One region of the Arthrobacter monumenti genome, then DNA from elsewhere that is predicted to be linked to it. Evidence: predicted binding sites of a transcription regulator. Region 1 holds the regulator's gene; the other holds the start of a gene.

Evidence for each region. The regulator LexA, encoded in region 1, represses DNA repair genes until DNA is damaged. The targets are predictions, from matches to a motif close to TCGAACANNTGTTCGA.
Region 2: the regulator LexA is predicted to act here: its motif matches at 5,558-5,573, upstream of ACX80B_RS07405 (HNH endonuclease signature motif containing protein).

The regions. Positions count from the first base shown of each region.
Region 1 covers NZ_JBTNCY010000014.1:34,408-50,633, forward strand. Annotated here, with positions in the region: gene ACX80B_RS17125 (ATP-dependent DNA helicase) at 1-1,343, shown strand, start outside; gene lexA (transcriptional repressor LexA) at 1,405-2,169, opposite strand; gene ACX80B_RS17135 (LysM peptidoglycan-binding domain-containing protein) at 2,435-2,773, shown strand; gene ACX80B_RS17140 (histidinol-phosphate transaminase) at 2,880-3,974, shown strand; gene hisB (imidazoleglycerol-phosphate dehydratase HisB) at 4,087-4,710, shown strand; gene hisH (imidazole glycerol phosphate synthase subunit HisH) at 4,707-5,360, shown strand; gene ACX80B_RS17155 (hypothetical protein) at 5,375-5,530, shown strand; gene priA (bifunctional 1-(5-phosphoribosyl)-5-((5-phosphoribosylamino)methylideneamino)imidazole-4-carboxamide isomerase/phosphoribosylanthranilate isomerase PriA) at 5,586-6,350, shown strand; gene ACX80B_RS17165 (SseB family protein) at 6,351-7,205, shown strand; gene ACX80B_RS17170 (DUF1844 domain-containing protein) at 7,235-7,630, opposite strand; gene infC (translation initiation factor IF-3) at 8,006-8,980, shown strand; gene rpmI (50S ribosomal protein L35) at 9,095-9,289, shown strand; gene rplT (50S ribosomal protein L20) at 9,401-9,793, shown strand; gene ACX80B_RS17190 (TrmH family RNA methyltransferase) at 9,808-10,737, shown strand; gene ACX80B_RS17195 (hypothetical protein) at 10,734-10,874, opposite strand; gene ACX80B_RS17200 (cation diffusion facilitator family transporter) at 10,907-11,848, shown strand; gene ACX80B_RS17205 (MFS transporter) at 11,809-13,065, opposite strand; gene ACX80B_RS17210 ((deoxy)nucleoside triphosphate pyrophosphohydrolase) at 13,298-13,762, shown strand; gene ACX80B_RS17215 (Rv2578c family radical SAM protein) at 13,804-14,892, opposite strand; gene pcp (pyroglutamyl-peptidase I) at 14,941-15,594, shown strand; gene ACX80B_RS17225 (long-chain-fatty-acid--CoA ligase) at 15,706-16,226, shown strand, end outside.
Region 2 covers NZ_JBTNCY010000004.1:164,289-180,514, reverse strand. Annotated here, with positions in the region: gene ACX80B_RS07435 (flavin-containing monooxygenase) at 1-1,490, shown strand, start outside; gene ACX80B_RS07430 (SDR family NAD(P)-dependent oxidoreductase) at 1,487-2,356, shown strand; gene ACX80B_RS07425 (dihydrofolate reductase family protein) at 2,405-3,055, shown strand; gene ACX80B_RS07420 (SDR family NAD(P)-dependent oxidoreductase) at 3,064-3,837, shown strand; gene ACX80B_RS07415 (L-idonate 5-dehydrogenase) at 3,953-4,978, shown strand; gene ACX80B_RS07410 (glyoxalase superfamily protein) at 5,004-5,372, shown strand; gene ACX80B_RS07405 (HNH endonuclease signature motif containing protein) at 5,587-7,329, shown strand; gene ACX80B_RS07400 (glycoside hydrolase family 3 protein) at 7,606-9,594, shown strand; gene ACX80B_RS07395 (exo-beta-N-acetylmuramidase NamZ family protein) at 9,725-11,023, shown strand; gene ACX80B_RS07390 (serine hydrolase domain-containing protein) at 11,065-12,828, shown strand; gene ACX80B_RS07385 (N-acetylglucosamine kinase) at 12,844-13,842, opposite strand; gene ACX80B_RS07380 (MurR/RpiR family transcriptional regulator) at 13,835-14,722, opposite strand; gene ACX80B_RS07375 (carbohydrate ABC transporter permease) at 14,719-15,549, opposite strand; gene ACX80B_RS07370 (carbohydrate ABC transporter permease) at 15,569-16,226, opposite strand, start outside.

The DNA.
Region 1 (16,226 bases):
TTATCACCAACCATGCCATGCTTGCCATTAGTGCATTCGAAGGGTTGGCAGTCCTGCCTGAATACGACGTCGTGGTTATCGACGAGGCCCATGAACTGCAGGACCGCGTCACCGGCGCCGTATCTGGTGAGATCTCTGTGGCAATGATCCATGCAGCCGCTTCCAGCGCCCGTAAGCACACGGCGGTCAGTGGCGAGGCATTGAATTCGGCCGCAGCGAACCTCGAGGGTGCCACCCTGGGGACGCCAACAGGTCTAATGCCGGGCGGACTCAACGAGGAGCAAGCCGCAGCATTGAACCAGGTGCGGGAGGCGGCCCGTACTGCTTTGTCGGATTCGAAGTCAGATAGTTCGAATGCCGCCGACGGTGGACGTCAAATGGCCCGATCGAGGCTGCTGGTGATTCTCGAACTGTGTGAGCGGATGGTTGCCTCCCGGGAATCGGGAGAGGTTATCTGGGCTTCGAGGCCAAACGCGTTCCCGGCACAAGCTCCAAGTATCGCTGACGAATCACAGCCGGTAACTTTGCACGTAGCTCCACTGTCAGTCGCCGGCCGGCTGAGGGAAGGACTGTTCGAGGACCATACGGTAATCCTGACGTCGGCCACACTTGCCATCGGCTCAGCCTTTGAACCGGTGGCTGGGTCCCTGGGATTGCTCGGTGACGGCGCTCCCTCGTGGACCGGGATCGACGTCGGCAGTCCCTTCGATTATCCGAAGCAGGGGATGCTCTACGTCGCAGCCCATCTGCCGAAACCCGAACGTGGGTCTTCAGGCGAACAACTCGATGAACTCGAGGCGCTTTTGAAAGCCTCCAATGGCGGCACTTTAGGGCTGTTTTCATCCCGCCGTGCGGCCGAAGAGGCCGCCGAAGCGATGCGGGACCGGCTCGACTTGGAAATACTCTGCCAAGGCGAATCGTCCATGTCTTCGTTGGTGCGCCAGTTTGGTGAGCAACCGGACAGTTGTCTGTTTGGCACAATGTCGCTGTGGCAAGGCGTCGACGTGCCAGGGAATTCCTGTCGCCTCGTGGTGATTGACCGGATACCGTTTCCCCGTCCGGACGACCCAATGATGACCGCCCGGTCACGCGCTGCTGCCCGTGCCGGAGGGAATGGATTCATGAGCGTCTCGGCAACCCACGCTGCCATTCGGCTGGCGCAAGGGGCAGGACGTCTCATCCGGTCGAGTACCGACCGCGGTGTGGTGGCGGTACTGGATTCGCGTCTGGCCACTGCCCGGTATGGTGGTTTTCTACGGGCAGCACTGCCACCGTTCTGGGCGACCACTGACCGCGGGACGGTATTGTCCGCGCTCGACCGCCTTGCCAGGATCGACGCTTGACCACTACGCGATGGAGTCCAGGGGGTACTGTCCCGCTGGACTCCGCGACTCAGGTGCGCTGCTAGACGCTGCGCAGCACGGATACGACCTTGCCCATGACTGTGGCATGGTCGCCGAGGATCGGTTCATACCGCGTGTTCTGGGGCAGGAGCCAAGTATGTCCGTCGCGTTGGCGGAAGGTTTTAACCGTGGCCTCGTCATCGAGTAGCGCAGCGACAAAATCGCCGTTTTCAGCAGTGTTCTGACGACGAACCACGACCCAGTCCCCGTCGCAGATTGCAGCATCGATCATTGAATCGCCTGAGACGCGAAGCATAAACAGTTCACCCTGACCGACCAATTGACGGGGGAGGGGCATGACATCTTCCACAGCCTGATCGGCAAGGATCGGCCCGCCGGCGGCGATGCGGCCGACCAGTGGAACCATTGCCGTATCGGTGGAGGTCGTGAACTCTGAAATAGACGTGCCCTGGGAATTCCGGGGACGTGATGGTGTACCGGCACCTTTAACGGCCAAGGCCTCTTCCCCCAAAGTCAAGGGAATGAGAACCTCCATGGCGCGCGGCCGCTTTGGATCACGGCGGATGTATCCCAGCCGTTCGAGCTGGGACAACTGGTGGGTCACGCTGGAAAGGCTCGCGAGGCCTACAGTGTCACCGATTTCGCGCATGGAAGGCGGATAGCCCTTGGAACTTACCGAACGCTGAACCGTTTCCAGGATCTTCTTCTGCCTAACGGTGAGCCCCTTGGTCGGCCGGTGCTTGACCACTTTGGTGCGCACGGGCTTCTCCGATGCCCCAGAGCCTTCCGCTCCTTGTTCCACCATCGTTCCGGTCCTTTCATCGAACAATCCGACCACTGCCAACCGCCCATGCGGTCCTATTTTCCTGTCGCCGACGAAAACTGTCGGTGGTGGCTGATGCACTGTTTTCAGCGATCAACTCTGGTGTCAACGCTAAGCCAGCCGATCGGGAATTTCAAACATTTGTTCTAGCGAGTCTCGACATTGTTCGTCGATACGTGCTAAAACAAGAAGAAGATAACTCGAACGCACGTTCGAGTTTGAGTAAACGCTAGGAAGGTTGGAAATCATGTCAGCTCAAGTTGCAGCCGGATGTTCCCCGTTACGGTTGACCAGGCGCGGCCGCCTGTTGTTCCTCGGGCTTCCACTGATGCTGTTGGCCGCATTGCTGGTGACAACGCTTGGACTATTCAATTCACCGGCCACGGCAAGTACAGAGGGTTCGTTGAGTGCGACATCCAATGTCAGTTACACGGTCAGGCCGGGTGACACGGTATGGAAGGTCGCTGAAGTGATAGCGGACGGCCGTGATACCCGGGATGTGGTTCAATCCATCATGGCCGTGAATGATCTCGAGACTTCCGTCATCCAGGTCGGTCAGCAGCTCTTCTTGCCCACCGTGGATTAGGAGAACGCCGGTTCCGCGGTACTGGCCGCAACAGTCCACGGTGTGCGTTATCACTATTACGCCACTGAATTGTCACCGGCTGCGGTCACGAGCATAAGCTGACAGGGTGAATGAACAGCTCCACCGCCTCAGTAAGCTGCCGTTGCGGGAAGACTTGCAGGGTTTGAAGCCATACGGCGCTCCGCAGATTGACGTTCCCATCATGTTGAACGTCAACGAAAACACGCACGAGGTGCCGCCAGCGGTTCACCAAGCCATAGTGAATGCGGTGTCCGAGGCTGTGAGCGGGATCAACCGCTATCCAGACCGGGAATTCACGGCGTTGCGCCGATCATTGGCAGCATATTTGGGCCATGGATTATCGGAAGAGAATCTGTGGGCAGCAAACGGTTCCAACGAAGTGCTTCAGCAGATTCTCCAGGCCTTCGGCGGTCCTGGCCGTACATTGATGAGCTTCCCTCCTACTTACTCCATGTATCCACTCCTTGCCAGTGCTACCGGGACCCAGTACATTGCAGGCGAGCGAACCAGCGACTTTTCCCTGACGGCGGAGAGTGCAGCAAAACAGGTGCTGGAGACCCGGCCCAACATCGTCATTCTCTGCTCACCGAATAATCCGACCGGCACCGCTCTGGCCCCCGACGTAGTTGAGGCAGTCTACGAAGCCGGCAACGCGGCCAATTCGATCGTCATTGTCGATGAAGCCTATGAAGAATTCGCTCATACTGGCACGCCGAGTGCGCTGGCACTGCTTCCGGGACGTGAACGGCTAATCGTGTCGCGCACCATGAGCAAAGCTTTTGCCCTCGCCGGAGCCAGGCTCGGTTACTTGGCTGCAGCGCCGGAAATTTCGGATGCCCTGCGGCTGGTGCGTCTCCCGTACCACCTCTCTGCCATAACCCAGGCGACAGCTCTGGCCGCGCTGGCCAACGCGCCGTCGTTGTTGGCAAATGTTGAGGACATCAAGCTCCAGCGGGACCGGATCGTCGAGGAACTGGAGCACATGGGACTGGCGCCAGCCCCATCGGATTCGAATTTCGTGTTCTTCGGCGGGATAGAGAATCCGTCCCGAGTCTGGCAGGGCCTGTTGGACGATGGTGTCCTTATCCGCGATGTGGGCATTCCGGGTTATCTCAGGGTTAGTGCCGGAACTGAAGCGGAAACCACACGGTTCCTTGAATCACTCCGGAAGCTTCTGTAGCCAACCGCTCTTAGACTGTTAGGGGCGGGATCCGGGAATTGTCCGAATTGGAACCAGGCCAACCAGCATCGACCCTGCTGTCGAAATGAAGATCAAATGAAGGAACGACCAGATGAGTTCAGAGCCAACAGCCGGCGCCAAACGAACGGCACGCCTCGAACGGAAAACCAGCGAGTCGTCGGTCGTGGTGGAGCTGGACCTTGATGGAACAGGCTCGTCGCGGATCGAGACTACGGTGCCGTTCTACGACCACATGCTTACTGCGCTGGCGAAACACTCCCTGATGGACCTCGTGGTTGAAGCGCATGGAGATACGCACATCGATGTCCACCATACTGTGGAGGACGTGGCGATCACTATTGGCGAAGCGCTGCATCAGGCGCTCGGGAACAAACGCGGCATCCGGCGGTTCGGGGAAGCCACCGTTCCCCTCGACGAAGCGTTGGCACACGCCGTCGTCGACGTCTCCGGTAGACCATACCTGGTTCATTCAGGAGAGCCGGCCGGCCAGGAGTACCATCTCATCGGTGGGCATTTCACTGGTTCGCTGACACGTCACATATTTGAGGCCATGACCCTGCACGCCAGAATCTGCCTGCATATGAATGTCACAGCTGGCCGCGATCCACACCACATTGTTGAATCCCAGTTCAAAGCGTTCGCGCGTGCACTGCGGGCAGCCGTGGAGCCGGATCCGCGTGTTGAAGGAGTCCCATCGACAAAGGGCAGTCTGTGAGCGCGTCGCCGAACGAGAGCCTGCCCAGCGTCGTCGTTCTGGACTATGGATCGGGCAATGTGCACTCAGCGGTGCGCGCTCTTGAACGGGCCGGTGCGAATGTCAGTCTTACGGCCGATCCGGTCAAAGTTCTCGAGGCCGACGGGCTCGTGGTGCCCGGTGTCGGGGCCTTCGCCACAGTAATGAAGGAATTGAAGGCCGTTGATGGACCCCGTCTGATTGGACGCAGGGTCGCTGGCGGCCGTCCAGTTCTCGGCATTTGCGTTGGATTGCAGATCTTGTTCGATGAAAGTGCCGAGCATGAGAGCCGCGAGCCGGGTATGGGGGAGTGGCCGGGAGTCGTTGAACGGCTTCCAGCCGACGTCGTTCCGCACATGGGGTGGAACACGGTCCAAGTGCCGGGCGGAACGCGATTGTTCGCAGGCATCGAAGATGAGCGCTTCTACTTCGTCCATTCCTATGCCGTTCAGAAGTGGGAATTCGACGTTAACCAACCACGGATGAAGGCTCCGATGGTCACCTGGGCTGAACACGGTGCGCCGTTTATCGCCGCCGTCGAGAACGGTCCGCTGTCAGCCACGCAGTTCCATCCGGAAAAATCTGGTGACGCGGGATCAGCACTGCTGCGTAACTGGATCAAGTCACTCTAGGAGGGAACGATCATATGTGGACAGTGGCGCTGATGGGTCTGGCCGGGCTGCTCGCCGGAGGTGCCATATCGTTCCGCCGCCAGGAGCGGCCAACGGCCCTGGTCGTCAGCTTCTGGGTTCTTGCCGGTATGGCTGTTGCTGCGGGCTGGCTCCTGACGCTTCCCGGTTGAGCAACACCTGGCCCGCGGTATTTTCCTCCAGCAACGAAAGTTGAGCATGAATAGTATGAACAACGTCAATCAATCACCAGTCTTGGAACTGTTGCCGGCGGTCGACGTCGCCGACGGTCAGGCCGTGCGGCTGGTCCAAGGCGAAGCGGGCAGCGAAACCAGTTACGGATCGCCGCTGGATGCCGCCCTGGCTTGGCAGAATGACGGAGCAGAATGGGTCCATCTTGTGGATCTTGACGCTGCCTTCGGTCGCGGATCCAATCTGGACCTCCTCAGCAGCGTCGTCGGCCAGCTGGACATCAAAGTTGAACTGTCCGGAGGAATCCGCGATGACGATTCACTCGAGGCGGCGCTCAAGCTAGGGGCACGCCGGGTCAACCTCGGTACTGCGGCGCTTGAAAATCCGGAGTGGACTGCCCGGGTAATAGACAAGCACGGTGACGCGATCGCTGTGGGACTGGACGTGCGGGGAACAACGCTTGCTGCAAGGGGCTGGACCAGGGAAGGTGGCGATCTTTGGGAAGTGCTCCAGCGCCTGGACACGGCCGGATGCTCGCGCTATGTCGTCACGGATGTAACGAAGGACGGTACGCTTCGCGGCCCAAACGTTGAATTACTGCGCGAAGTGCTTACCAGGACCGACAAGCCCGTCGTCGCCTCCGGTGGCATTGCCACACTCGACGACATAGCTTCCCTGCGGGAACTCGTCTCCGAAGGCCTTGAAGGAGCCATCGTGGGCAAAGCGTTGTACTCGGGCGCCTTCACCCTCCCACAGGCCCTCGATATCGCTGGCCGGCCAGGCCAGCAGCAGGCCCGCTGAGTGCCGGAAGGAAAACTGCCTCCACATATTGCCGAAGCATTGGCCGGCGCCGGGGGCATGACCGATTCCGCTAACCGCCAGTGGTCTGGCAGGGACTTGGGCCCGGAGGGTGAAACAGTACATCAGTATGGGAACGACGACGGTAAGACGGCTGAGAGCTACCGCAGAGCCCTGGATGAACTCAATTCGGGGACGGGAACCGAAGCCGGCGTCGTTGCAACCTTGGCTGGCGTACGGGTTTTTGTCCCGATAGTCGCCGAGGTAACTGTCACTGGCAATGCCTCGAGTGGCCTGGTAACGGACAAAGAATCAGACATGGCGATGGTCAGCCTGAAAGCTCCTGACGGACGTAAGGCGCTTCCGGTATTCAGCAGCGTGGAATTCCTGCGGGCCTGGCATCCCGAAGCGCGGCCGGTTGCCGTTTCCACACCGCGGGCAGCATTGTCCGCTGCCGCCGAGGATGCACAGTTATTGGTGATCGATCCTGGGGCTCCGCAGACGTTCGTCGTCCGCCGGCCGGCCGCCTGGTCCTTGGCACAGCAGAAGGCATGGACGCCGTCGTATGTCGATGACGAGGTTCGTCAGGCTGTGGCGTCGGCTGCCGAGGGAATTCCGGCGGTTCATTCGGTGCAGGTCCAGCCCGGATCGGGTGTGGCATCGCTGCTGTCCGACGGGCGGCGCGTCGACGGTGGTGGGCCGGGACCTGAATTGCGCCTCATCGTCGGACTTGTCCCGGGCTTGGATGAGGCCAACGTAAAGGCGGTCGTCGGGGAATTACAGAACCGCCTTGCCGCCAACCGGGAATTCGTCGACCGGGTGGATTCGCTGGAGGTTAAGCTGGCCAGCGCGGAATAACCAGTAAGCCGTCTGCCAGCCGGGACCTGTCAGTTGACGGGACCGGTCCACTTTTCGCCCGGGCCTTGACCCGGAGCGTCCGGATGACTGGACTCCTCGCGGAACGCCAGTTGGAGGGAGCGTAATCCATCCCTTAAGGGGCCGGCGTGCTGGCTGCCAATCTCAGGGGCGGCTGCGGTGACGAAGCCGGCCAGAGCCGTGATCAGCTTGCGGGCCTCGTCCAGATCCTTCAGTTCCGCGGCATCCTCGCTGGCAGCAAGACCGCATTTAATGGCGGCGGCGCTCATCAGGTGGACAGCTGCGGTGTTGATGACCTCGACCGCAGGCACTTCAGCAATGTCGCGTATTTCCTGCTGAGCCGCCGGGTCTTCATAAACGTTATGCGTGTCTCCGCCGGCCGGCTGATTACTGTCTGGAGTGCTCATAATGGTAAGCTTGTCACAGACCTACTGAATGTCGGTACTTCCGTGTGCTAAATCTCTGCGATGGGAAATGGACCAGGAAGATCGGTTGTTCAGTGTGCAAGCGGAGTCCTCTCCCACCTGAGTCACCAGCACCGCCGGTATTGCCGACGATGACGGGTGTCCGGGTTTTGGTCGGCGTACCGGAGTGCCGCAGGCAGCGGCATTGCGACCTACGAGCTTACGCTTCCGGCGTGTGGCAGTCCGACCCTAACTTGAGGCCTTCGATTGCACCAGCAATTGGAGGCCTTCTTCATGTGCTGGTGGTGACCGTTACCAGAACAACAGGAGCTACACATTAGCGAGCCACGAATCAATGATCGGATCCGCGTCCCGGAGGTGCGGCTGGTAGGACCGGCAGGCGAACAAGTCGGCATCGTACGTATCGAAGATGCACTGCGCCTGGCAAGTGAGTCAGACCTTGATCTCGTTGAAGTTGCGCCGATGGCCAAGCCACCGGTGGCTAAACTCATGGATTTTGGCAAGTACAAATATGAAGCTGCGGTCAAAGCCCGTGAGGCACGCAAGAACCAGACGAACACCGTCTTGAAGGAAGTGCGCTTCCGGCTCAAGATTGACACGCACGATTATGAGACGAAGACCGGCCACGCCCGCCGGTTCCTTTCGGCGGGGGACAAGGTCAAGGCCATGATCCAGTTCCGTGGCCGTGAACAGCAACGCCCGGAGATGGGAATCCGCCTGCTCCAGAAGTTCGCTGAAGACGTTTCAGACGTTGGCAGTGTCGAATCGAATCCGAGGATCGATGGCCGCAATATGGTAATGGTCATTGGCCCAGTGAAGAACAAGGCGGAGGCCAAAGCCGAGGCGCGCCGGGCCACCCAGAAGTCTGAAGCCAAGGCACAGAAGGAATCCAAGCGTGTCGACGTCTCCAAGGGCGAGGCCCCCATGACGCAGACCTTGGGGGACACCATGCCGGAAGGTCTTAAGGCGATGGGATCCGAGGCTGAACGGACTGCACCCGACGAAGCTGAGGCGCAGCCGAAAGCACCGGAGACGAAATCGACAGCTAAAGCCGAGCCAAAACCGGCCGAAGCTAAAGCCGAGCCGAAACCGGCCGAAGCTAAAGCCGAGCCAAAACCGGCCGAAGCTGAACCGGCGGCTCCGAAACCGGCCGAAGCTGAGCAGTCAACTCCGAAACCTGCCGCTGAACCGGCGGCTCCGAAACCTGCCGGTAAGCCGGCAGCGCCGAAACCCGTTGGCAAACCGGCAGCGCCGAAGCCACGGGCCAGTTCCACCAGTAAGCCTGCTGGCAAGACGCCGTCGAGCCAGAGTAAGTCGGACGCTGACAAGTAGGCCGCGTGCCTGCTTGAGCCGTTCCGGCCAGTCCAAAAACCGTCAATGGTTCCACCGGACCATTGCAAGAGCCGAGGGCACAGCCCGAGGAGATATGTAAGGAGATCGGTAGCCATGCCGAAGATGAAGACACACAGTGGCGCTAAAAAGCGCTTCAAGCTGACCGGCTCAGGCAAGCTCAAGCGCCAGCAGGCGAACCGCCGCCACTACCTGGAGCACAAGTCCTCGACGCTGACCCGCCGTCTGGCCAGCGACAAGATCGTCTCCCCGGCTGATGCCAAGAACATCAAGAAGATGCTGGGTAAATAACCCACATCCGTCAACGGCTGGACCTTCCGGTCCGCAGCCACTTATTTACCAGCTTTCCTGACTGTTCCGCAGTGTTCGGTTAAGGGATATGAAATTTGAAGGAGTACGCACGTGGCACGTGTGAAGAGGGCGGTCAACGCCCATAAGAAGCGCCGGGTAATTCTCGAGCGCGCAAGCGGATACCGCGGTCAGCGTTCGCGCCTGTACCGCAAGGCCAAAGAACAGGTCATCCACTCGTTCGTATACAACTACAACGACCGCCGCAAGCGCAAGGGTGACTTCCGCCGACTGTGGATCCAGCGCATCAATGCCGCAGCGCGCGCCAATGGTATGACCTATAACCGGTTTATCCAGGGTTTGAAGGCCGCCGAAATCGAGGTCGACCGCCGCATGCTGGCTGAGTTGGCCATCAGCGACGCCACCGCATTCACCGCGCTGGTCAAGCTGGCCAAGGACAACCTGCCTGAGGACACCTCCGCGCCTGTCGCCGCCGGTTTCCGCTAAACGCTCCGCCTACAGTGCATGACGCCGGGCGCCCGCAAGCGCCGATCATCTCCAACACCCGTTCAGACCGGGTCCGTGATGTCGCAAAGCTTGCCGGGCGCCCGGCGCGTTTAAAGCGCAGGCAATTTGTGGCTGAGGGCCCGCAGGCCGTGCGTGAGGCGCTGGCTGCTCACCGCCATCGGGGCGCTTCGGAACGAGCGGTCGTCGTTCAATTGTTTGCGACGCAGGAATGCCTCAACCGCTTTCCGGAGTTCGATGTTCCTGTATCCGGCGTGAAACTGCGCTTGGCAACAGATGAAGTGCTCGCGGTGATGGGAGATACGGTCAATTCCCAAGGCGTCATCGCGGTTTGTAACACCATTGATGTCGAACTTGCTGAAGTTCTGGAACGGCGGCCGCGTCTGATTGCGGTTTTCTCGCGGATGCGGGATCCGGGCAATGCGGGAGCGGTGCTGCGCGCCGCGGATGCTGCCGGCGCCGACGCCGTCGTCATCACTGCTTCAAGTGTTGATATCTACAATCCCAAGGCTGTCCGCTCAACTGCTGGATCGATATTCCACGTGCCGGTTGTCGTCGGAGAGGATCTGGGAACGCTGACCCGCCGGCTGGATGGGTCCGGTCTCCAGTTGCTTGCGGCCCATGGGTATGGGAAATATGATCTGGACGTACTCCAGGATGAGTGCGCCACCCGGCGCCTCCAACATGGCGACGTGCCTGCTTCCATGCAAACAGGGGAACGCAGCGATCCGGCTCTCGAACTTCCAAGCGCTTGGATATTCGGTAATGAGGCCCAAGGTCTGAGCGAAGCGGAATTGGCAATGACCGATTTCAGTGTTTCCGTTCCCGTCTACGGATCTGCTGAAAGCCTGAACCTTGCGACGGCGGCCACTGTATGTCTCTATGCCAGCGCCCGTGCCCAACGGACTATGGGTCCCGCAGATTAGGCGTTTTTGCGTCCGGTCACCGCACCGTAGAGGAAGGCGACCAGCGGCCCGCCGACGATGGCCATGATCCATGGTCCGAGGTCATAGAACGAGTTGACTCGCTGCCGAGCTGTAGCGTAGCGAGGTAGAATCCTCAATGTTCGGCGGTATGAAGAACAGGTGGTACGCAGTGGCAGGAAGCGGCGGCACTAAGGCGGTTATCGCGGCTCTGATCGCGAATCTTACGATCGCGGTCTTCAAGTTCGTGGCTTTTATCCTCACCGCATCATCATCGATGCTTGCTGAAGCGATTCACTCCGTTGCAGACTCCGGTAACCAAGTGCTGCTCTTGGTCGGCGGAAAAAAGGCGAAGCGCCAGGCAAGCCCTCAGCACCCCTTCGGCTACGGCCGGGAACGATATATCTATTCATTCCTCGTTGCCATAGTGCTGTTCAGCGTTGGCGGTCTCTTCGCACTCTATGAGGCCTACCAGAAGCTTCAGGATCCGCATCCAATCGAGGGATTTTGGTGGTGGGTGCCGCTCGCCGTTCTCGTTGGCGCAATCGTTGCCGAGTCGTTCTCGTTCCGCACAGCCATCGTTGAGTCGAACCGTGTGCGTGGGGGAAAAAGCTGGGCGGAATTCGTGCGCAAGGCCAAATCGCCGGAGCTACCCGTAATCCTGCTTGAAGATCTCGGAGCGTTGCTCGGACTGACTTTTGCGCTCTTCGGCGTCAGCCTCACTTTGATTACCGGCAACAGCGTTTGGGATGCGGTCGGAACGGCCATGATCGGCATACTCCTGGTCATCATTGCCATCGTCCTTGCGATGGAAACGAAATCTCTCCTGCTTGGTGAATCGGCGACGAAGGAAGACGTGCAGAAGATTGAGCAAGCACTGCGTGGGTCCTCCGGCACCGAAATAGTCCACCTCAAGACCCTGCACCTTGGACCGGAAGAATTGCTGGTGGCAGCAAAGATTGCGATTAGCCGCTCGGATTCTGGCGAAGACGTCGCCGAGGAAATTGATAGTGCGGAACAGCGGATCCGGGAGGCAGTCCCGATTGCTCGGGTAATTTACCTGGAACCGGATGTTTACTCTGCGAAGGCAGCCGCGGCCGATGAAATGCGTTGACGGTTATTCAACTTTCCGCTGAACAGCGCGATTAGCAGACCGAGAACGGCAAGTACAGCACCGACCCGCGCCGGCGCAACGAGTCCCCAGCCCCAGGTAATGACGAGTCCGCCGAGAAATGCCCCGAGTGCGTTGGCTGTGTTCAAGGCGGCATGGTTGAGGGACGCCGCCAAGGATTGCGCGTCCCCGGCGACATCCATCAGCCGGGTCTGCAGCGCCGGCACCAGCATCGAGCCGGCAGCTCCAACCAAGAAGACCAGCAGTATGGCAGACCAGGGAATCCGGACCGCCCAGCTGAATACCAAAAGAACAGTCGCCACTGCAACCATGCAACCGTAGATACTCCCCATCACGGATCGGTCCGCGATTCTGCCACCGATAATATTGCCGACGACCATGCCGATGCCGTAGAGCGCGACGATGAACGGAAGAGCAGTTGAAGGAAGACCCGTAACCTGCGTCATCGTCGGGCTGATGTAGGAGTAAACGGCGAAGAAACCTCCGAAGCCAACGATGCCAATCAGCAGGGCCAGCCAGACCTGGATCCGTTTCAAGGCGCCGAGCTCCCGCCTGATACTCGCGTCGGCAGCGGCATGCTGAAACGGTACGTACTTCGTTACGAGGACAAGTGTCAGCAAACCGATAAGCCCCACGAATACGAACATTAGCCGCCAGCCAAATTGTTGTCCGATCCAGGTGGCCAGGGGAACGCCGATGACGTTCGCGATGGAGAGTCCCAGCATTACCGAGGCGACGGCGCGGGCACGCCGGGTGGGCGGCACCAGGGACGCGGCGATAATGGCCGCGAGCCCGAAATATGCCCCATGCGGCAGGCCCGAAATGAATCGCGTCAGCAGCAGCCAACCAGAATCAGGTGCCACGTAAGAGGAGAGATTTGCCAGGGTAAACAGGAGGATCAATCCCAACGCCACCTTTTTCCTTGGCAATCGTGCACCGAGAACAGCCAGCAATGGTGCCCCCACAACAACACCCACTGCATAGGCGGAGATCAGGTGGCCGCCCATGGCAAGGCTGATTTGCAGATCCTCCACGACATCACCGAGCAGACCCATGATCGCGAACTCGGTGGTGCCAATGGCAAAACCACCCGTGGCGAGGGCAAAGATCGCGAGAGCCGTTCGTGTCTGAACGGCTCTGGCGCCCGCATCGGCCGTCGGCGACGGCTGGACGGACGTGTTGCGCGCGGAGGAAGGCATTGATGTCTTTCGTCGAAAGGAAATTGATACGGCCGCTCCTGCAGCGGCCGCGGTGCCACCTGCGCAGGACTGTCCGGAAGCGAGGCCGGAGGTGGTGCTGAGAATGCCGGTAATTCGATCACTCATTGCCGTTGCAGGGCAGGAACCCCTTCTATACAACAACGGACAGGTGAATTTGTTCCGGCATCAGGATACCGCCGCGGCGCGTAGACTCTGCAGCGTGGAGTCAAATATCACGTCATTGAAGCAAGTCGTCGGTGCCGCCATCGTCGATTCCCTGGCCTCTCCCAGCCGGTTACTCGTCGCCCGAAGGAGCGCACCGCCGGCGTTGGCCGGGTTGTGGGAGTTCCCTGGGGGAAAGGTCGAACCGGGGGAGACTTGCACTCAGGCCCTGCACCGGGAATTGACGGAGGAACTTGGCGTAGCCGTTCGTCTCGGTACAGAAGTCAGAGGCCCCCACGAACAGGGCTGGCTTCTCAACGAAAGTGCAGCGATGCGGGTCTGGTTGGCTGAATTATCGTCAGGTGTTCCGCGTCCGCTGGAAGATCATGACTTGCTCAACTGGTTGGATCTGGCTGCTGCTGAATCACTTGAGACCTTGCCATGGATTCCTGCGGATTATCCGATAGTCGCCGGCCTGCTGTCAGTCATCGGTGAGCCAATCACGAACACCACAGGTCCCGCTTTGGGCCGCTGACGACTGACAAGGTTACCGCGGGGCCAGCCAAGGGCGGAAAGTTAGAAGAGCGTCGGATGGAGATCGCCCATGTGATGCTGATTCGGCCGCCCATTCTGAGGCGAGGGAGGAGGATCCACCGACGCTGGCATGGTTCCTTTCGGGTAGCTGGATTCACCCTCCTGGCCCGAACGGATGAAGCGGGCACCGCCATCGAACCCATGCCGTTTCTTGAAATATCCCACACGTGATGCGAGCCAACGCCGGTAATCCTTCGACGCGTATGTTCCACCGGAATACAGGCGGCGGTATCGTCCAACGAGTTGTGGATGTTCTTGCGCCAGCCATTCCATAAACCACTCCCGGGCACCGGGCCGCAAGTGCAGCGGCCCCGCAGTGACACCGGTCGCTCCAGCGTCAGCAAGCTGGGACAGCAACGAGTCAAGGGCTTCATCCGAATCGGTGAGCCAGGGCAGGATGGGCATCGCCATGACCCCGCAGGGAAGGCCGGCGTCCCGCAACCGGCTGATCAACTGCAGCCGTGCCTTCGGCGTCGGCGTGCCCGGCTCAAGGCGTTTGGCGAGCTCCGGATCGGTCAAGGCCAATGATATTCCCATCCCGATCTCAACCTGCTTGGACGCCTCTTTCAGCAAAGGGATGTCCCGGGCGAGCAACGTCCCCTTAGTCAGTATGGAAAAGGGAGTGCCGGAATCGGCGAGGGCCGAGATAATTTCCGGCATCAGCTGATATCTGCCCTCGGCCCGCTGATACGGGTCCGTATTGGTTCCCATGGCCACATGGTGGCGCTGCCATGAAGCCTTGGACAGTTCTGCCCGCAGCACCTGGCCGGCATTGACCTTCACGACGAGCTGGCTGTCGAAGTCCGGACCGGCATCCAGGTCCAGATAGGTGTGTGTTTTGCGTGCGAAGCAGTAGACGCAGGCATGGCTGCAACCGCGATAGGGGTTGATCGTCCATTCGAAAGGCATTGCGGAACGGCCGCCAACACGGTTCAGAACCGATTTGGCCTGTACCTCGTGGAAAGTCACCCCTGCAAATTCGGGCGTTTGCACCGAGCGCAGGAATCCGGCCATGGGCAGCAGGGCCGGTTCCGACGGCGGGCGTCCGTTCGTCTGATTGCTCCACCTCATACTGTATTCGAACATACTTTCGAGATACATTCAAGGTAGTCTCTGATTATGCCGACAAAGATTCTGCTGACAGGTTTCGAGCCCTTCGGCGGCCAAAGCATAAATCCGTCATGGCGGGCCGTTCAGCTTGCGGCAGCCGGGCTGACTGACGCCGGATATGTAGTCCACACCTTCGAGTTGCCGTGCGTCTTCGGGCAATCCGCCCGGGTCCTCAGCCAGGCACTCGACGACGAGCGGCCAGACCTGGTTTTGTGCGTCGGGCAGGCAGGCGGCCGTGGCCGGCTGTCCCTGGAACGCATCGCGATCAATATCGACGACGCCCGCATCCCGGACAACGCAGGAAACAGCCCGGTGGATTCCCCTGTAGTGGACGGTGGACCGGCCGCATACTTCAGCTCACTGCCCATCAAGGCATCCCTCCGTGAGTTGCTCGGGATGGGAGTAGCCGCCGAGATTTCCCAGTCCGCCGGCACATATGTGTGCAACCACGTTTTCTACGCCCTCATGCATGAACTACAGCGCGGCGTTCACAGCAATGCCAAAGGTGGTTTCGTCCACATCCCCTTCGCGCCGGAGCAGGTGGCTGACAGTTCGGTTGCCAGCATGGAAATAACGACGGCGGCTTCGGCCCTGGCAGCGATTGTCCGGGTCAGTGTGGCCACCGGCGAAGACATTCCCATGGCGGCCGGGGCCACCCACTGATTCGGCAGATTTTTTCCACAGCGATCAGGGATCCCTTGTAACCTGCTGCTGCTGGCGGTAAGAATGCTTCTAGGGGGCAACGAAGCTCCATACTTTTGAAGGAGCTGATCCATGTCCAACCTGGCGAACATCCTGGTCCAGTCCGCGGCGTCCAATCCGGACAAGGTGGCTATCAAAATGGATGACATTGAACTTGGTTACGGTGTCATTGAGGGACTGAGCCAGAGGGTCGCAGGCCTGCTCCAGGCCAACGACATTCAACCCGGGGACCGGGTGGCGTTGATCAGCCCCAATATTCCGCCAATGCCCGCGGTCTACTACGGCATCCTTCGATACGGGGCTGTCGTCGTGCCTTTGAATCCGTTGTTGAAAGCCCGTGAGGTGGAATTTCATTTGAAGGACGCCGGGGCCAAACTCGCGTTCGCCTTCGAAGGGGTTCTCGGGGAAGTGCAGGAGGGAGCTAAGGCCAGCGGCGTCGAAGTGGTCAGTATGGACGCTTCCTTCGCGAAAATGCTTGGCGGCCATGATGCGGTTTCCGCCGTCGCCGAGGCTGATCCTTCGGACACCGCCGTCATTCTCTACACGTCCGGCACGACAGGCAGGCCCAAAGGTGCGGAACTGACGCATGAGAA
Region 2 (16,226 bases), on a different contig from region 1:
GCGTCGGCGCCGCCTACCGGTTGCAGACCGAGTGCCCATCCAAATCCTTCACCCTGCTCGAGGCCCGGGACACGATCGGCGGCACCTGGGACCTCTTCCGCTACCCCGGCATCCGCTCGGACTCCGACATGTTCACCCTCGGCTACCCGTTCCGCCCCTGGACCGGTGCCAAATCAATGGCCGACGGCGCGACCATCCTGTCCTACATCCGCGACACCGCCTCCGACGCCGGCATTACCGAACGCATCCGGTTCCGGACGAAAATGGTCAGCGCCGCCTGGTCCTCTGCGGACACCCGCTGGACGCTGGAGCTGGAAGTGAGCGACGACGGCGGCAGCACCGAACGCCGGACCCTCACCTGTTCCTTCCTCTACTCATGCACCGGCTATTACAACTACGAACGCGCCTACCGGCCGGACTTCCCCGGCATCGAAAAGTTCGCCGGCGACGTCGTCCATCCCCAGTTCTGGCCCGAGGAGTTGGACTACCAAGACAAGCGCGTCGTCGTGATCGGCAGCGGCGCCACCGCAGTGACGCTGGTTCCGGCCATGATTGATGACGCCGCCCACGTCACCATGCTCCAGCGCTCCCCCAGCTACATCGCCACCGTGCCAAGCACCGACAAGTTCGGCGATGCCGTGCGGAAACATCTGTCCGCAAAGATGGCCCACCGGCTGACCCGCGCCAAGAACATCCTCGTGACATCCGGCTTCTACCAGCTGTGCCGGCGTCGTCCCGAAATGGCGAAGAAGCTGCTCCGCAGGCAGGCCCGGAACGTGCTGGGCGATGACGGCCAGGTACAGGAACACTTCGTCCCCACCTACAACCCTTGGGACCAGCGGCTCTGCGTCGCACCCGGGGCAGATCTGTATCACGCGCTCAAATCCGGCAAGGCGTCAGTGGTCACCGAACGGATCGACACCTTCACTCCAAGCGGCATCCGGCTGGCCTCGGGCAGGGAACTGGCAGCCGACGTCGTCATCACCGCCACCGGGTTGTCCATGCTGCCGCTGGGCGGCGTGGAATTCACCGTCGACGGACAGCCTGTCGATCTGGGCCGGACGCAGGTGTACCGGGGCGTGCTGCTCAGCGGCCTGCCCAACCTGGCAGTCTGTGTCGGCTACACGAACGCCTCCTGGACCCTGCGCGCCGACCTCAGTTCGCGATACGTCTGCCGGCTGCTTAAGCACATGGACAAACACGGCTACCGCTCCGCCGTCCCGGATCCAGGCGAGGCCGTCGGGCAGAAACCTCTGATGAATCTGACCTCTGGCTACGTCCTGCGTGCCGCCGAAGCCTTCCCCAAGCAGGGCAGCCGCAACCCGTGGACCATGCGGCACAACTACCTGCTGGATGTTCCCTCGGCACTGCTGGGAAATGTTTCCGCGGAAATGAAGTTCGACGCTGTCCCGTCACCTCACGACGCTGTCCCGTCACCGCGGGCGGAAAGGACCGCCAACGACGTCGATGCGGCGGGGGTTGGACGGTGAAGATCCCTGCCTACAATTTCCAGCACGGAACGGCGGTCGTCACCGGTGCCGCCGGAGGCATTGGCGAGCATCTTGCGTATGGGCTGGCCGGGCGGGAAAGTGCGCTCGTGCTGGTGGACCGGGATGCGGTGGGACTCGCCGTCGTCGCCGAAACCATCCGCAAAAGGCACCCAGAGTTGAGTGTCGACACGCATGTGGTGGACCTTGCCGACGCCGACGCGGTGACCGAACTGGCGGAGGACATCCTTGCGGCGACGCCGAAGATCTCGCTGTTGATCAACAACGCCGGAGTCGCGCTCGCCGGAAGCTTCGACCAGGCCGGCATCGACGACTTCGACTGGGTGATGGCCGTCAACTTCCGGGCGCCGGTGCTCCTGACCCACGCCCTGCTCACCCGGATCAAGGAATCCCCCGGCAGCCATATCGTGAACGTGTCCAGCCTGTTTGGACTCGTCGCGCCGAAGGGACAAACCGCGTACTCGGCCAGCAAGTTTGCACTCCGCGGCTTCAGCGAAGCCCTGACCAGCGAACTTGGACCGCAAGGAATTGGCGTTACGACCGTGCATCCCGGCGGAATCCGGACCAACATCGCCAGGAACGCGCGCATGTCGGGATTCCTCTCAGCCGCCGAGCAGGCCATAAGGAAGAAGAACCTCGAACGTCTACTCACGTTCCCTCCAGATAAGGCAGCCGAACTGATCCTCGACGCCGTCCAACACCGCAAGCGACGACTGCTGATCGCCGCCAACGCCAAGCTGCCCGACGTCGTCGTACGCCTCGCGCCGTCATCTTTTGGGACATTTGAACGCACTCTGGGCAGAGCGGACGATTTCCTCCGCGCCAGAGGTGCACGGAAACAGGGCTAGGTCTCCCCTGACCTGTCGCCGCGGCGGAACGCTGGCTACGCTGGTGCCATGTCCAAAGTGGTTTTCTATACAGCGACGTCGCTCAACGGGTACATCGCGGACGAGGCAAATTCGCTCGAGTGGCTGTTCGCCGTCGAAGCTCCGGATTGGCAGCAGTACGAGGAGTTTTTCGGCGCGGTCGGGGCCATGGTCGAAGGTTCGACGACGTACGAATGGGTGCTGAACTTTGAAGGCCTGCTCGAGCAACCGGAAAAGTGGGCGGAGCTTTACGGGAGCAGACGGACCTTCGTGTTCACCAGCCGGGAACTGCCCAAGCCCGACGGCGCCGACGTGCAGTTTGTGAGCGGGGGCGTGGCCGATACTTTTCCGGCGATAGCGGAAGCCGCGGGCGACAAGGACATTTGGGTGGTCGGAGGCGGCGACCTGGCCGGTCAATTCCTCGACGCCGGACTGCTCACCGAACTCCAGATCTCCGTCGCCCCGGTAGCGCTGACCGGCGGCGCTCCCCTGCTCCCCCGGCGGATCGAGTCGGACCGTCTGAAATTGCGCACCGTCGAAAAGATGGGGCAATTCGCCCACCTGATTTTCGACGTCGTCACCCCTGAAGATCCGGACCCGGCACCCGCGCCCGCCACCGCCACGGCCACGACCTCGGCCACCACCGCCACGACCACGGCCGCGGCCACGGCAGAAGCGTAAGTCCCGGGATGGGTAATCCACTCTTTGACCTCACCGGGCGCATCGCGTTGGTCACCGGTTCCAGCCGCGGCATCGGCAAAGCGCTCGCCGCAGGGCTGGCCGATGCCGGAGCCACCGTAGTGCTGCACGGCGCCAACGCCGAACGGCTCGAGTTCGCACGGGCGGAATTCGCGGACCGGTTCCCGGCCGGCCGGGTTCATGCTGCAGCCTTCGACATTACGGACAGCAAGGCGGTGACTGAAGGCATCAATTGGATTGAGGAAAACGTCGGTCCGCTGGAGGTACTCGTCAACAACGCCGGGATCCAGCACCGTGTTCCGATGCTCGACCTCGAAGCGGAAGATTGGGACCGCGTGATCCGCACGGACCTGACGAGCGCGTTCCTGGTCGGCCGCGAAACTGCCCGGCACATGCTGCAGCGTGGCTCCGGCAAGATCATCAACATCTGCTCGGTCCAAACGGATCTGGCGCGGCCGACCATTGCGCCGTACGTGGCGGCCAAGGGTGGATTGCGGAACCTCACGCGCGCCATGACCGCCGAGTGGGCCGGCCAAGGTTTGCAGATCAACGGAATTGCTCCCGGGTACATCCACACCGAAATGACCCAGAACCTGGTCGACGACGAGGCCTTCAACAGTTGGATCCTGGGACGGACGCCGGCTGCCCGCTGGGGCACGGTTGAGGATCTGGTCGGGCCGGTCGTGTGGCTGGGCTCTGAAGCCTCCAACTTCGTGAATGGACAGGTCATTTTTATCGACGGCGGCATGAGCGTCGTCGTTTAGGTACCTGCGGCGTTGTCCAAGTTCGAGCGTATTAGCTAAGGGAGCGGAAACAGTGAACGAATCGGAGGCGCTCGCCGCGGCACAGGCACACGCCCGCGAACCGACGCCCGCTGCCATGGGCACGCCCGCCGTCGTCGTGCATAGCGCCGGTGACCTGCGGGTAGAACCCGTCGACGCACCCGCACCGCGTCCGGATGAGGCGATTGTGGAAATTGCCTATGGCGGTATCTGCGGCTCCGACCTGCACTATTGGACCCACGGTGCCGCCGGCGATTCGATCCTGCGCGAGCCCATGGTGCTGGGCCACGAGGTGGTGGGCACAGTCATTAGAGCTGCGGCCGACGGATCCAGCCCGGACGACGGCGTCGACGTCGCCGTGCATCCCGCAACCCCCGGGACCGCACCAGGTAGGTACCCGCAGGACCGCCCCAACCTGTCGCCCGGCGGAACGTACCTGGGCAGCGCGGCCCATCTGCCACATACCCAAGGCGCATTCGCGAAGTATGTGGCTCTGCCCGGGCGGATGTTGAGACCGTTGCCGGACGGGTTGTCGCTGCGGGATGCGGCGCTGGCCGAACCTGCCAGCGTGGCCTGGCACGCCGTCGCACGCGCCGGAGAAGTGGCAGGAAAGCGGGTACTCGTGATCGGATGCGGGCCGATCGGATGCCTTGTCATCGCCGTCCTCAAACGTGCCGGTGCCGGAGAGATAGTCGCCGTCGATATGCACGACAAGCCCTTGGAAATCGCCCACGCCGTTGGAGCAACTTCCACCCTTATGGCCACCGATGCCGACGCGATCGCCGTCGTCGAAGCCGATGTAGTCGTGGAGTCCTCCGGAAATCCGCGCGGCCTGTCCTCGGCCATTCGGGGAGCCATGCGTGGAGGGCGGGTGGTGATGGTGGGCCTCCTGCCGGGCGGAGAGCAGCCAGCGCTCATTGCCACGGCGATCACGCGCGAACTTGAGCTTGTCGGGTCCTTCCGATTCAACGATGAGCTGGACGAGGTGTTGGAAGCTATGGCGGACGGATCCCTGCTAACGGCGCCGATCGTCACGCACGAATTCGACAGCGACGATGCGTTGGAGGCATTCGAGATCGCCAAGGAGCCGTCTCAGTCGGGCAAAGTGTTGCTGAAGTTCTAACCACCCACGAAGAACAGGATCAAAAATGGACTGGAAAATCGAGCTTGTTGCCATCCCCGTGACTGACGTCGACCGCGCGAAAGCGTTCTATGTCGATCAGGTCGGATTCCATCCTGATCATGACCACCGGGTCAGCGACGAGGTTCGTTTTGTTCAACTGACACCGCCTGGCTCAGCTTGTTCCATTGTGCTGGGAAAAGGCATTACGGACATGAAACCCGGTTCGCAGCTCGGCGTGCAGATCGTCGTTCCCAATGCCACCGAGGCGCGGCAGCACCTGGTCGAGAACGGCGTGGATGCGAGCGAGGTCGACGAACAGCCTTGGGGTCGGTTCGTTTATTTCTCGGATCCGGACGGCAACACCTGGAGTCTGCAGGAGATTCCGGGTCGGTAAGCGGTAGCCGGTGGCGGAGGGCCGGGTGCCGATAGCCGGTGGCCCGGTAGTCGGTGGCGCCGTGGTCGTTGGCCCGGTAGTCGGTAGTCGGTAGTCGGTAGTCGGTAGTCGGTAGTCGGTAGTCGGTAGCCAAGTTTGAGGAATCGAACGAAGTTATCCACATTGCCTCCAACTGGCCCTTCTAATCGAACATGTATTCGACTATGCTGAGTACATGGACATCACCGGCAAGTCAGGCAAAGTTGTGGGAGAACTGTATCCCGCTCCTGACCGGTACTTGCTCGGTCCGCACTATAACCACCCTCGCGGTGAATGCACTTGGAGGTGCACTGGACGGCAGATTTTCCGGCTTCAGGAACCATCGCACCGGGACCCGCTCGAAGAGGCGGCCTCAGCTGCGGAATCGTCCGTTGCCGAGCGCATCTACCGCGAATACGCGAAGCGTATCGGCCACGAGGACGCCATCTCTGCCCTGGGAGATACAGCATGGATGTTGCCATGGTTCCGCGCCGAGAATACGCCAAAGAAGGCTCGACTAAAGCGTAAAGCACGGATGAAGGCCGCACTGCCGCCACGGAAGTATCTCAACCGGAAACGCGCCGAACTGGACGGCAGCGGCACTGATACCAGCGGTGGCGCAGGAGTTGACTCCGATGGTCCCGGTCGGGCTGCAGATGCGGAGGAACTCAGCGACCGGGCCGCCCGCTGGTCGGCCGCGACCGGACCCGAACTGGCCCCCATGATCGCTGAGGTGGAATTCGCCTCCCTCGACGATGCTGAAACGATCGAGTACCTCAAAGCCGCCACCCGGCTTGCAGCCTGGGCCGAGTCCCGCCGGATCGGTGCCATGCACCGGTTCACCGAACACCGGCCCAACATGGGAGACGAGGCCGGCAACTTTGAGGCTTTCAGCCGCTACGCCGGCGGTGAGATCTCCGCGGCCCTGAGCATCTCTCCCGGCAGTGGCAGGCACCAGCTTGGCCAATCCTGGTTCATCTACAAACACCTCCCCGCCTCCCACACCGCCTTGAGCGAAGGCAAACTCAGCCTCGCCCACGCTCGAATGATCATGCAGAACTGCCCACCGGCCAACGCCGATGACACCGCCCGGTATGAACACGAACTTCTTGATCTCTGCGAAGGACTCAGCCCCGCCCAGCTCGACAAGCAAGCCATGCGGGTCAGCAACGACATCAATCCCACCAGCCTCGAAGACCGCCACCAGAGCGTCCGGAAAAGCCGCAAAGTCACCTTCACACCCCAGCCCGACGCGATGACCGAGATCTACGCCTACCTGCCGGCCGTCGAAGCGGCAGCCATCGAAGACAACCTCGAACGCATGGCCCGCTCCCTGCAAGGACCGGACGAGTTCCGCAACCACACACAACTCAAGGCCGACGTCTTCACCGACCTTCTCCTCGGGAAACAATCCGCCAACGGCACGGTCCCACGCGCCGAAGTCCTCATCACCATCCCGGCACTGACGCTGATGGGCCACTCGAACCAGCCAGGCGACCTGGAAGGCTATGGTCCCGTCCCCGCCGACGTCGCACGCCGCCTCGCCGGTGAATCTAAGAGCTGGTACCGGATCCTCACGGATCCCTTTACCGGATCAGTCCTCGCCTACGGACGCAAACACAAGAAACCACCCGCAGACTTGAAACGGCTGCTCCGTGCCCGCGACGGACACTGCAGATTCCCCGGCTGCAACCGAAGACCAGTCGGCTGCGATATCGATCACACCAAAGCCCGCGAAGACGGCGGACTCACCGATCACGATAACTGCGCCCACCTATGCAAAGCCCACCACAAGGCAAAACATGAAGGCGGATGGAAACTTGAACAACTCGATGCCGGCATCCTCCGCTGGACCGCACCCACAGGCCACACCTACAAAACCAGACCCGACTACACCAGCAAACCACCCGAGCTGGAAAACGTGCTGCCTCCCTTCTGAGTTTGGCCTGCCGAGTTCGCCCTGACTCCCGTCGGTTCTTATGGCCGGACGCTCTGCCGCCGGGATGGTCGCCGGTGAGGACGGTCAAGTGTGGCTTATAACACTTATTCAGAGACCGTTCAAGGTTTTTGTTCCAAGTGTTGACGGGGCGTTATCGGTCCCTAATAGTGAAAATACCTGGGCAAGGACGCCCGTCGAAACGGAGGCATTGTGAAGCGCAAATCGTTAGTAACCAGCAGAAGAAAAAGCGGACTCGTTTCAGCCGTTGTGGCGGGGATGCTCCTTTCGACCGTGGGGGTCGCGACTGCAGATACGCGGTCTGCGCCTCCGCCAGCTGAGCCTGACATTGACGCGATGATCGCCGGCATGACACTCGACGAAAAAATCGGCCAAATGACATGGACGCATGTCTATGGATCCTCGGCAGATGACACCTCTATGGCGGCGAGTAATCAGGCACGTTACGGCGTGGACACACCGGCACAGGTCGTGGAGAAGTACGACCTCGGCGGCGTCCTTTATTTCGCGTGGTCGGGCAACACTGACAATCCAACCCAGATCGCGGGGCTTTCCAACGGTCTCCAGAAGACCGCTATGGGAGCGGACGGCGATGGCATTCCGCTGGCTGTCACTATCGATCAGGAAGGTGGCCTGGTCGCCCGCATCGGTCCGCCGGCCACTGTGCTCCCCGGCAACATGGCTCTCGGTGCCACCTTTGACCCGAAGCTGGCACATGCGCAGGGTGAAATCCTCGGCTCCGAGCTTCGTGCGATGGGGATCAACGTCGATTTTGCACCCGTGCTTGACCTCAATTCCAACCCGGATAACCCCGTCATTGGGATTCGCTCCATGGGCGAGGATCCCGACGTCGTCAGCGCCCTCGGCGTGGAACAGATCAACGGTTTACAGCAGTATGTGGGCGCAGCGGCGAAGCACTTTCCGGGCCACGGTGACACATCCGTCGACTCGCATTATGGATTGCCCACAGTCACCTACGATCGCGAGACGTTGAACAAGCATCTGGAACCGTTCCAGGCTGCCATCGACGCGGGTGTGGACATGGTTATGACCGCCCACATCATTGTCGAAGCCATTGATCCGGACATGCCTGGCACGCTCTCCCACAAGGTACTCACCGGACTGCTTCGTGACGAGATGGGTTTCGAGGGAGTTATCACCACCGACGCACTCGACATGGCGGCGATGGCCGACGAGTGGACGCAGGAAGAGATCGCGGTAATGGCCATCCAGGCTGGTTCCGACATCCTGCTCAACTCGCCCGACGTCGATGCATCGTTTGCCGGAGTCCGCGCCGCAGTCGCTTCCGGCGAGATTACCGAGGACCGTCTCGATGAATCGGTCCGACGCATCCTTGAGTGGAAGGTGGAGCGCGGGGTCTTCGAGAATCCTCTGGCCGATCCCGACAAGGTCACATCCGTCGTCGGTAATCCCGCACACCTTGCCACCGCGAACACGATCTCTGACCGTGCGGCCACCCTCTTACGCAATGAGGCAGACACTCTGCCGCTTGCTCCGAGTAGCTCGGTACTTATGGTCGGTGCTGGTTCCGGTTGGCCTGAACTCATGGGACCAATGCTCGCCGATCAGGGATTTGCGGTGACCGAAGACTACGAGAATGGATCCTCTCCATCAGCGGAGTACCGGGCGCGTGCAGTCGCGGCTGCTGAAGGTGTCGATGCTGTCGTATTCACCTCCAATAATGCGACTGGCAACGCCGCTCAGCAACAGATGGTCGCGGAGTTATCGGCGACCGGAACACCGGTCGTTGTGGTCGCGACCCGGAATCCGTACGACATCAGCGTCTTCCCGAAGGCAGACGCCGTCATCAACAGCTATGGCGTCAAAAAGGTGAACTTCCACGGGACTGTGCGTGCCATCGCTGGTGAAATCAACCCCAGCGGCAAGTTGCCCGTCAACATCCCCGAGGCCAACGGCGAGGGCGTGCTCCTGCCTCTGGGCTTCGGCCTCGATTATGGCATCAAGGCGACGCCCGGGGATGTTGTCTTCGCCGATCGGCCCGGGCGGGGACAGGACTCCTTTACGGTTCCTGAAGCTGAGGGCGTGGATTACCTCCTTAATGGCGAGGTAGTCGCGGCGGGTACCTATCGGAAGGCACGGACGGTCTCCATCACGGCAGTCGCCCAGGACGGGTACTACTTCGATGACGCCGTCACCAGTTGGTCCTACACGTTCACGACCGGAATACCTGGTCAGGATGTCCCAACCGGTGACGCCGATCAGTAACAGCTGACCTAACGCGGGGTTGCCAAGCGGCGAAGAGGCGGGCAACCGGAGACGGGCGTTGGCAATCCTCCGCACAATGACTCGTTGAAGTACAAGCGTTTCAACAACCACACTTGAAAGGCGCACATCCATGGCTTTAAACCGCAGAGATCTGATCAGCGCAACTGGACTTGGCGCAGCCGTCGCGGTGGCTGCACCGTTCGTATCCGGGGCTGCCGCTCAATCGCCATCAGGCCAGAGGAGGGGCAACGGCGGGACGTTGACCAACGGCGCTGATGTCGCGGCCGCTGATAATTGGAGCATTTTCAACGGACGAAAAGTCGGCATCATCACCAACCCCACAGGTGTGCTGAAGAACTTCCGCTCGATCGTCGATGACATGGCCGGTCAGGAGGTCGATGTACGCGCGGTCTTCGGTCCTGAGCACGGATTCCGCGGAACGGCTCTGGCAGGAGACAGCGAAGAAACCACCGTTGATCCCCGGACCGGAATCATTGTCTACGATGCCTATGGTGCGCAGGCCGTGGACCTTGCAGCCTTCTACCGGGACTCCGGAGTCGATACTGTGTGCTTCGACATCCAGGACGTCGGCGCGCGTTTTTACACCTATATCTGGACGATGTGGGAAGCCATGCAGGCGGCGTCGCAAACCGGTGCTGGTTTCGTCGTGCTTGACCGCCCGAACCCGATTGGCGGCCAGGCACGCGGGCCGGTGTTGCAGGACGGGTTCCAATCCGGGGTGGGAAAACTCGGCATAGCACTGCAGCACGGCATGACAGTCGGCGAACTCGCCAGGTATTTCAATGCCGTGCACTTGCCGGAGGCCGGCCTCGAGCCGATACGGGACCTCCAGGTGGTCGAGGTACAGGGTTGGCATCGCGAAATGACCGGACCCGATCACCGGGCATCCTGGGTGATGCCGAGTCCGAACATGCCGACGCCGGAAACGGCCACGGTCTATCCAGGCACCGCGTTGTTTGAGGCGACGAATATGTCGGAGGGGCGCGGGACGACGCGCCCGTTCGAACTGATCGGCGCTCCCTACGTCGACTACCGGTGGGCCGAAGCGTTGAACAGCAAGCGGCTCAAGGGGGTCGAATTCCGGGAAGCCTATTTCTCGCCAACCTTGTCGAAGAATCGGGGCCTGGTGTGCGGCGGTGTGCAGGTACACATCCAGGATGCAGACAGCGTCGGGGCGGTGGAACTAGGTACGCACATGATCGTCGAGGCCAAGCGGCTGTATCCGGAATTCGATTGGCGCGGCGATGGGGGTCGTTGGATGGACCTGCTGAGCGGATCTGCCCGTTTCAAGGAGCAGGTCAATGCTGGCGAGAGCGCGGAGACGATTATTGGCGCCTGGCAGGATGAGCTGAAGCAGTTCGTACGCGATACCCGGGAGTTCCTCGTCTATGGCGGGCCGCGGTCTTGAGGCGGCTTCTCACCGGCGTAGTAGCTGTAACGATCGTAAGTGTGGTGCTGAGCGGAGCCGGCGGAATGGCACGCGCCGCCGAGCCTGTGGACGGCGCCAGCCAACAGGATAGGGGGCACGAAATGGGCGCCGAACGGCGCGCGGCCGGTAAATTCGACATGCCTCTCGACGCTTTCTCGCCGTCGAACACCCGGCTGAAGGAAGCGAACCCTGGTTCAGTGGGATTGGATGAGTCGGTAATTGATGCCGCCTGGGAACAGTTGGACGCCTACGCGAACCCTGTGGATTCTGAGACCAAACCGTTGTACGCGTCCGCCGTCGGCATAATGGCACACCAAGGGCGGATCGTCGCAACGCACGCACATGGATTCTCCCGGCTGTATGCCGATGGAGACGGTACGAAGTTGCCCGAGGCCGAGCGGCTCAGGGCAACCGAGAACACCATTTACGACATGGCGTCCGTGACGAAACTGTTCACGTCTCTGTTGGTCATGCAATTGGTCGAAGAGGGAGAAATTGACCTTGATCAACCGTATTCCAGTTACGTCCCTGAGTTTGGGAACAACGGTAAAGAAGGCATCACGCTCCGGCAGATGCTCACCCATACGTCCGGGCTAAAGCCGTGGCTGCCGCTGTGGAGTGCATATGACACTGAAGAAGAACGCATTCAGGCAGTCATGGAAACAGCGCCGGTCAACGAACCTGGATCAGCCTATGGTTACAGCGACCTCAATCTGATCGCGCTGGGCCTATTGGTTGAGAAGGTCACCGGGAAACCTCTCGACCGCGCCCTCGAGAACAGAATCACGGGCCCGCTCAAACTGGTCGATACCGAATTCAATCCGCCAAAGCATAAGCTGCGTCGGATCGCCGCAACCGAGTATCAATCGGCCGCAGGTCGCGGCATGGTGTGGGGAGAAGTTCACGACGAGAACGCGTGGAGTCTTGGTGGTGTCGCCGGGCATGCGGGAATTTTCTCGACCGTTAGCGATATGGCGATTTTGTCGCAGACGTTGCTGAACGGTGGTGTCTATGACGGCAAGCGCATTTTGGAGCAGGAAACTGTTGAGTTCCTGCTTGAGAATCAGAACGAGGCCTTCCCCGGAAATGCTCACGGTCTGGGGTTCGAGCTGGATCAGATGTGGTACATGGGCGGTCTGGCGAATGAAGCCGCCGCAGGCCACACCGGCTACACAGGCACGTCGATCGTCATCGATTACAAGTCGCGTTCCTTCGCGATTCTGTTGACGAACGCGGTGCATCCCAGCCGTAGCTGGGGCTCGACCAATCCAGCCCGCCGGACCGTGGCTGATGGATTAGCGGGCGCCCTCGGAGTCTTCCCCCGCAAGGGCAGCACGGAATGGTCCGGCGGTGCTGACAACAGCTCGGAGAACACGTTGCGGACCAGCGTGGCCGTCCCGGGTGGTGCGGCGCTGTCTTTCGACGTCTTCGCCGACAATGAGGAAACGGATACCTTCGCAGTAGAGACCTCTGCGGATGGCGGCAAGACGTGGACGTTATTGCCGTACACGGTACGGACCGGTTCCACGGACCAAGGCGAGACGGTCCGCACGAACGGCACCTACAATAACCGCGGTGATCGTACGTGGGGCAAGGCGACTGCGGAGATACCAGCAAGTGGCCAGCACTTGATCCGGTGGCGCTACACTACGGATGCCAACACCCTTGGACGGGGTGTTTTCGTGGACAACATTCAAGTGAAGACCGGGAAGATGACCGTTCTCAACGGGGAAAAGGGTTCCTCTGTTTTCATCGCTGATGGGTTCATCGAAGTGCGCCGCTAGCCCGCCTCCATTAAGTCAGCGCGGGGTCCGTTCATGGGTCATCGAGGTGACGAATGGCGGGTGATTCAGCAGGATAGTTTCGTCGTGTGCCGCTTCGATCGCGAGCTGCAAGGCCCCGTCCACGGAACTACCCGCGGCTTCGACAAGGTGCACGTCCGGCCGGAGCCGGGTCAGCTCTTCCTCAAGGGATTTCCGCAGCTGGGCTGAGGTGCTGAAGAGACCACCGACCAGGGTCAGCTGTGGTGGAAGTCCAGATGGAAGCGCCGCGGCTCCGGTGTGGGCGAGTTCGACGCCGGCCTGACTGAAGATGGAGAGTGCTTGGCTGTTGCCGTCCGCGGCGAGGTCGGCCATGTCCGGCACAAAGGAGGCGAGAATTCCGGACCGGTCGTTGCGGGTATAGACGTCCTTGATCAAGTACTGGTGGCTGCCAAAGCGTTTGCGGAGCCGGTCCAGCAACGTGGTCGATCCGCCAACCCTGCCATCGATTGCCTTCATCGCGGCATCGAGTCCACGCTGTGCGATCCAAGCTCCCCCACCGGCGTCCCCAAGCAAATGTCCCCAGCCGTCGACCCGGTGCCAGATTTGGTCGAAGTCAGTCCCGAGGGCCACGGCCCCGGTTCCTGCGGCGAGCACGGCTCCGGGTGCCATCCGCAGGGCGCCGATATGGGACGTCAGCATGTCCGAGGCGACGATGGTCGTGGTGCTCTTCAGCCGCTCTGCCAGGGAACGGTGCAGGCCGACACTGTCCTTGAGTAGCTCCATGAGACTCGCCGAGCCCACCGCGACGGCGTCGATCCTGTCCACCCCGGCGGCACCCGCGGCGGCCAGGGCAAGATCCTCAACCTGGTCCAGCAGATCGGCAACCATCACGCCGTCGGCACCGATCTGGACCCCGCGGCCCTGGCGCGTTACCGATGTGCCGTGCTGATCAAGGCGGACGACGACGGCGCGGCAGCCCGAGCCACCGACGTCGACCCCGCAGACGCCGCGGATTGGCTCATGCGGTTCAGGCATTCGAATTCCCGGAGTGCATGTTCGCGACCGTTTCGCGTGTCATTTGGATGGAGGCGCTGGTGGTCTCGAAGGTTTTCTGGGTGAGCGAGACGAAGAGGCAGTCGACGACGAACAGCTGGCCGATCCGGCTGGAGAGTGCGCCGGGTCGGAGTCCGCGTTCGTGGCCGGCAGCGATCAGCGAATAGTCTGCCTTGCGTGCGAGCGTCGACCGTTCCGAACCGGTCAGTGCGACGGTCACCGCGCCGGCGTTGCCTGCCACGTCGAGCACGTTCAGTGATTCGTGCGTTTCACCGGAGTGGGACACGATGAGTGCAACGTCCTGGTTCTTGAGCAGCGTCGCATCGGTCACGGCCAGATGAATGTCGCTGGGCGAAGAGCAGATAAACCCGGCGCGGGTCAGTTTGTGTTGGAAATCAGCAGCCACCAGACCGGATGCGCCGATGCCGAATGACAGGATTCTCGACGCCCGGGCGATGGCCGCCGTCACCTGATCAATCGAGTCCGGATCGAGGTGGGCGGCGGTCTCGCGAAGCGCTTGCTGTTCGGCTTCGGCCAGCTTGGCTATGACGACGTCGATAGCGTCACTTTGGGAGACGTTCCCCGTCACGACTTGGTGATTCGGTTGCCGACGGCCGGAGGCTGCTGCCAAGGCAAGCCGCAGCTGGGGATAACCGCCAAACCCGAGGCTGCGCGCGGCGCGGACGATCGTTGCCTCGCTGACGCCGGTGGCTTCCTTCAGGTCGAGCACAGTCGAACGGGTGACCATGTCCGGATCGTCGAGGATAAGGCGTGCCACCTTGGCCGCGGCAGGGGAAAGTGAGGGCAGCGCCGCACGGATCCTGGCCGATATTTCGTCAGGGTCCTGGGTGTCCGTCGTCATCCCTTGAGCGCGCCTTCGGTCATGCCCTTGGTGATGTTCCGCTGGAATACCGCGTAGATCACCATGATTGGAATGATGGCGATGGACAGCCCGGCGAAGAGTGCACCCCAGGCATTGGTGTACTCGGCTTCGTTGGCCAACAGGTCCATGGCAACGCCAAGGGTGTTCTTCTCGTCGGTCTGCAGGAAGATCAGCGCCATGAAGTACTCGTTCCAGTACATCACCGCGTTCATGATCGAGGCGGTGATGATTCCGGTGGTGACCAGCGGCGCGACGATTTTGAACAGGATGCCGTACTGCGACATTCCGTCAATGGCGGCGGCTTCTTCCAGGTCTTTGGGCACACCGCTGAGGAAGCTGCACAGGATGAACACCGTGAAAGGCACCTGTGTGACTGCGTAGATCAGCGACAGCGCGAACAGGTTGTCCAGCAACTGCAATTCCAAGAGCAGGAAGAACAACGGAATCCAGCCCAGCACCATCGGAATCATCATCGAGGCCAGGTAGACGTTGAAGAGCACCTTGCTGCCCTTGAACCTGACCCGCTCGATGGCGTAGGCGGTGGGCAGGGACAACAGCAGGCACAACCCGCAGCCGAGCACCGTCACGAGCAGGCTGTTGAAGAAGCTCTGGCCGATGCCGAACTCGGTCCAGGCCTGGACGAAGTTGCCAAAGTCGAATGACTCCGGCAAGGCCCAGGGAGAACGGAAGATTTCGCCGTAGTCCTTGAAGGCGCCGAGGAACATCCAAATGATCGGATAGATGACCAGTACGGCCCAGACGACCAGAGGTATCCGGGCCAGCGTTTGGATGAGTGATTTTTTCATCAGTATTCACCGGTCATTTCTAGAGCTCGACCCGGTCGCGCCGCAGCACCAGCTGCAGGATGGCAACGGTGGCCAGTGACAGGACAAGGATCATCATGCCGATAGCGGCTCCGTAGCCGAAATGGAACTGCTCGAATGCCTGTTCGTAGAGATACGATCCCATGACCTCCGTCGATTTACTGGGGCCGCCCTCGGTCATGATCTGCACAATGATGAACGAGCCGTTGAGTGTGGTGATGACAATGTAGATAATCGAGACCCGGATCTGTGGCCAGATCATCGGAACGGTAATGCGCCAGAACTGCTGCCAATCCGATGCGCCGTCGAGGTCGGCTGCTTCGTAAATGCTCTTCGGCACGCTCATGATGCCGCCCATCAGCAGCAGCATGAACAGGCCGATACCGGCCCAGACCGATGGCAGCACGAGACTTGGCAAGGCCCAGTCCAGACTGCCAAGCCACGGTCTGGTCCAGCTCTCCAAACCGATGGCTTCGAGACCAGAGTTGATCAATCCGGCGTCGGGGTTGTAAATAAAGCGCCACAGGATGCCGATGATGACCACCGACATGATGTTCGGGAAGAAGAAGACAGTCCGGTAGAACGGTGCTTCCTTGATCCGCAGCTGCGTCAGCGCAACCGCGAAATAGGTGGCAATGACCATGATGCCGATGACCTTG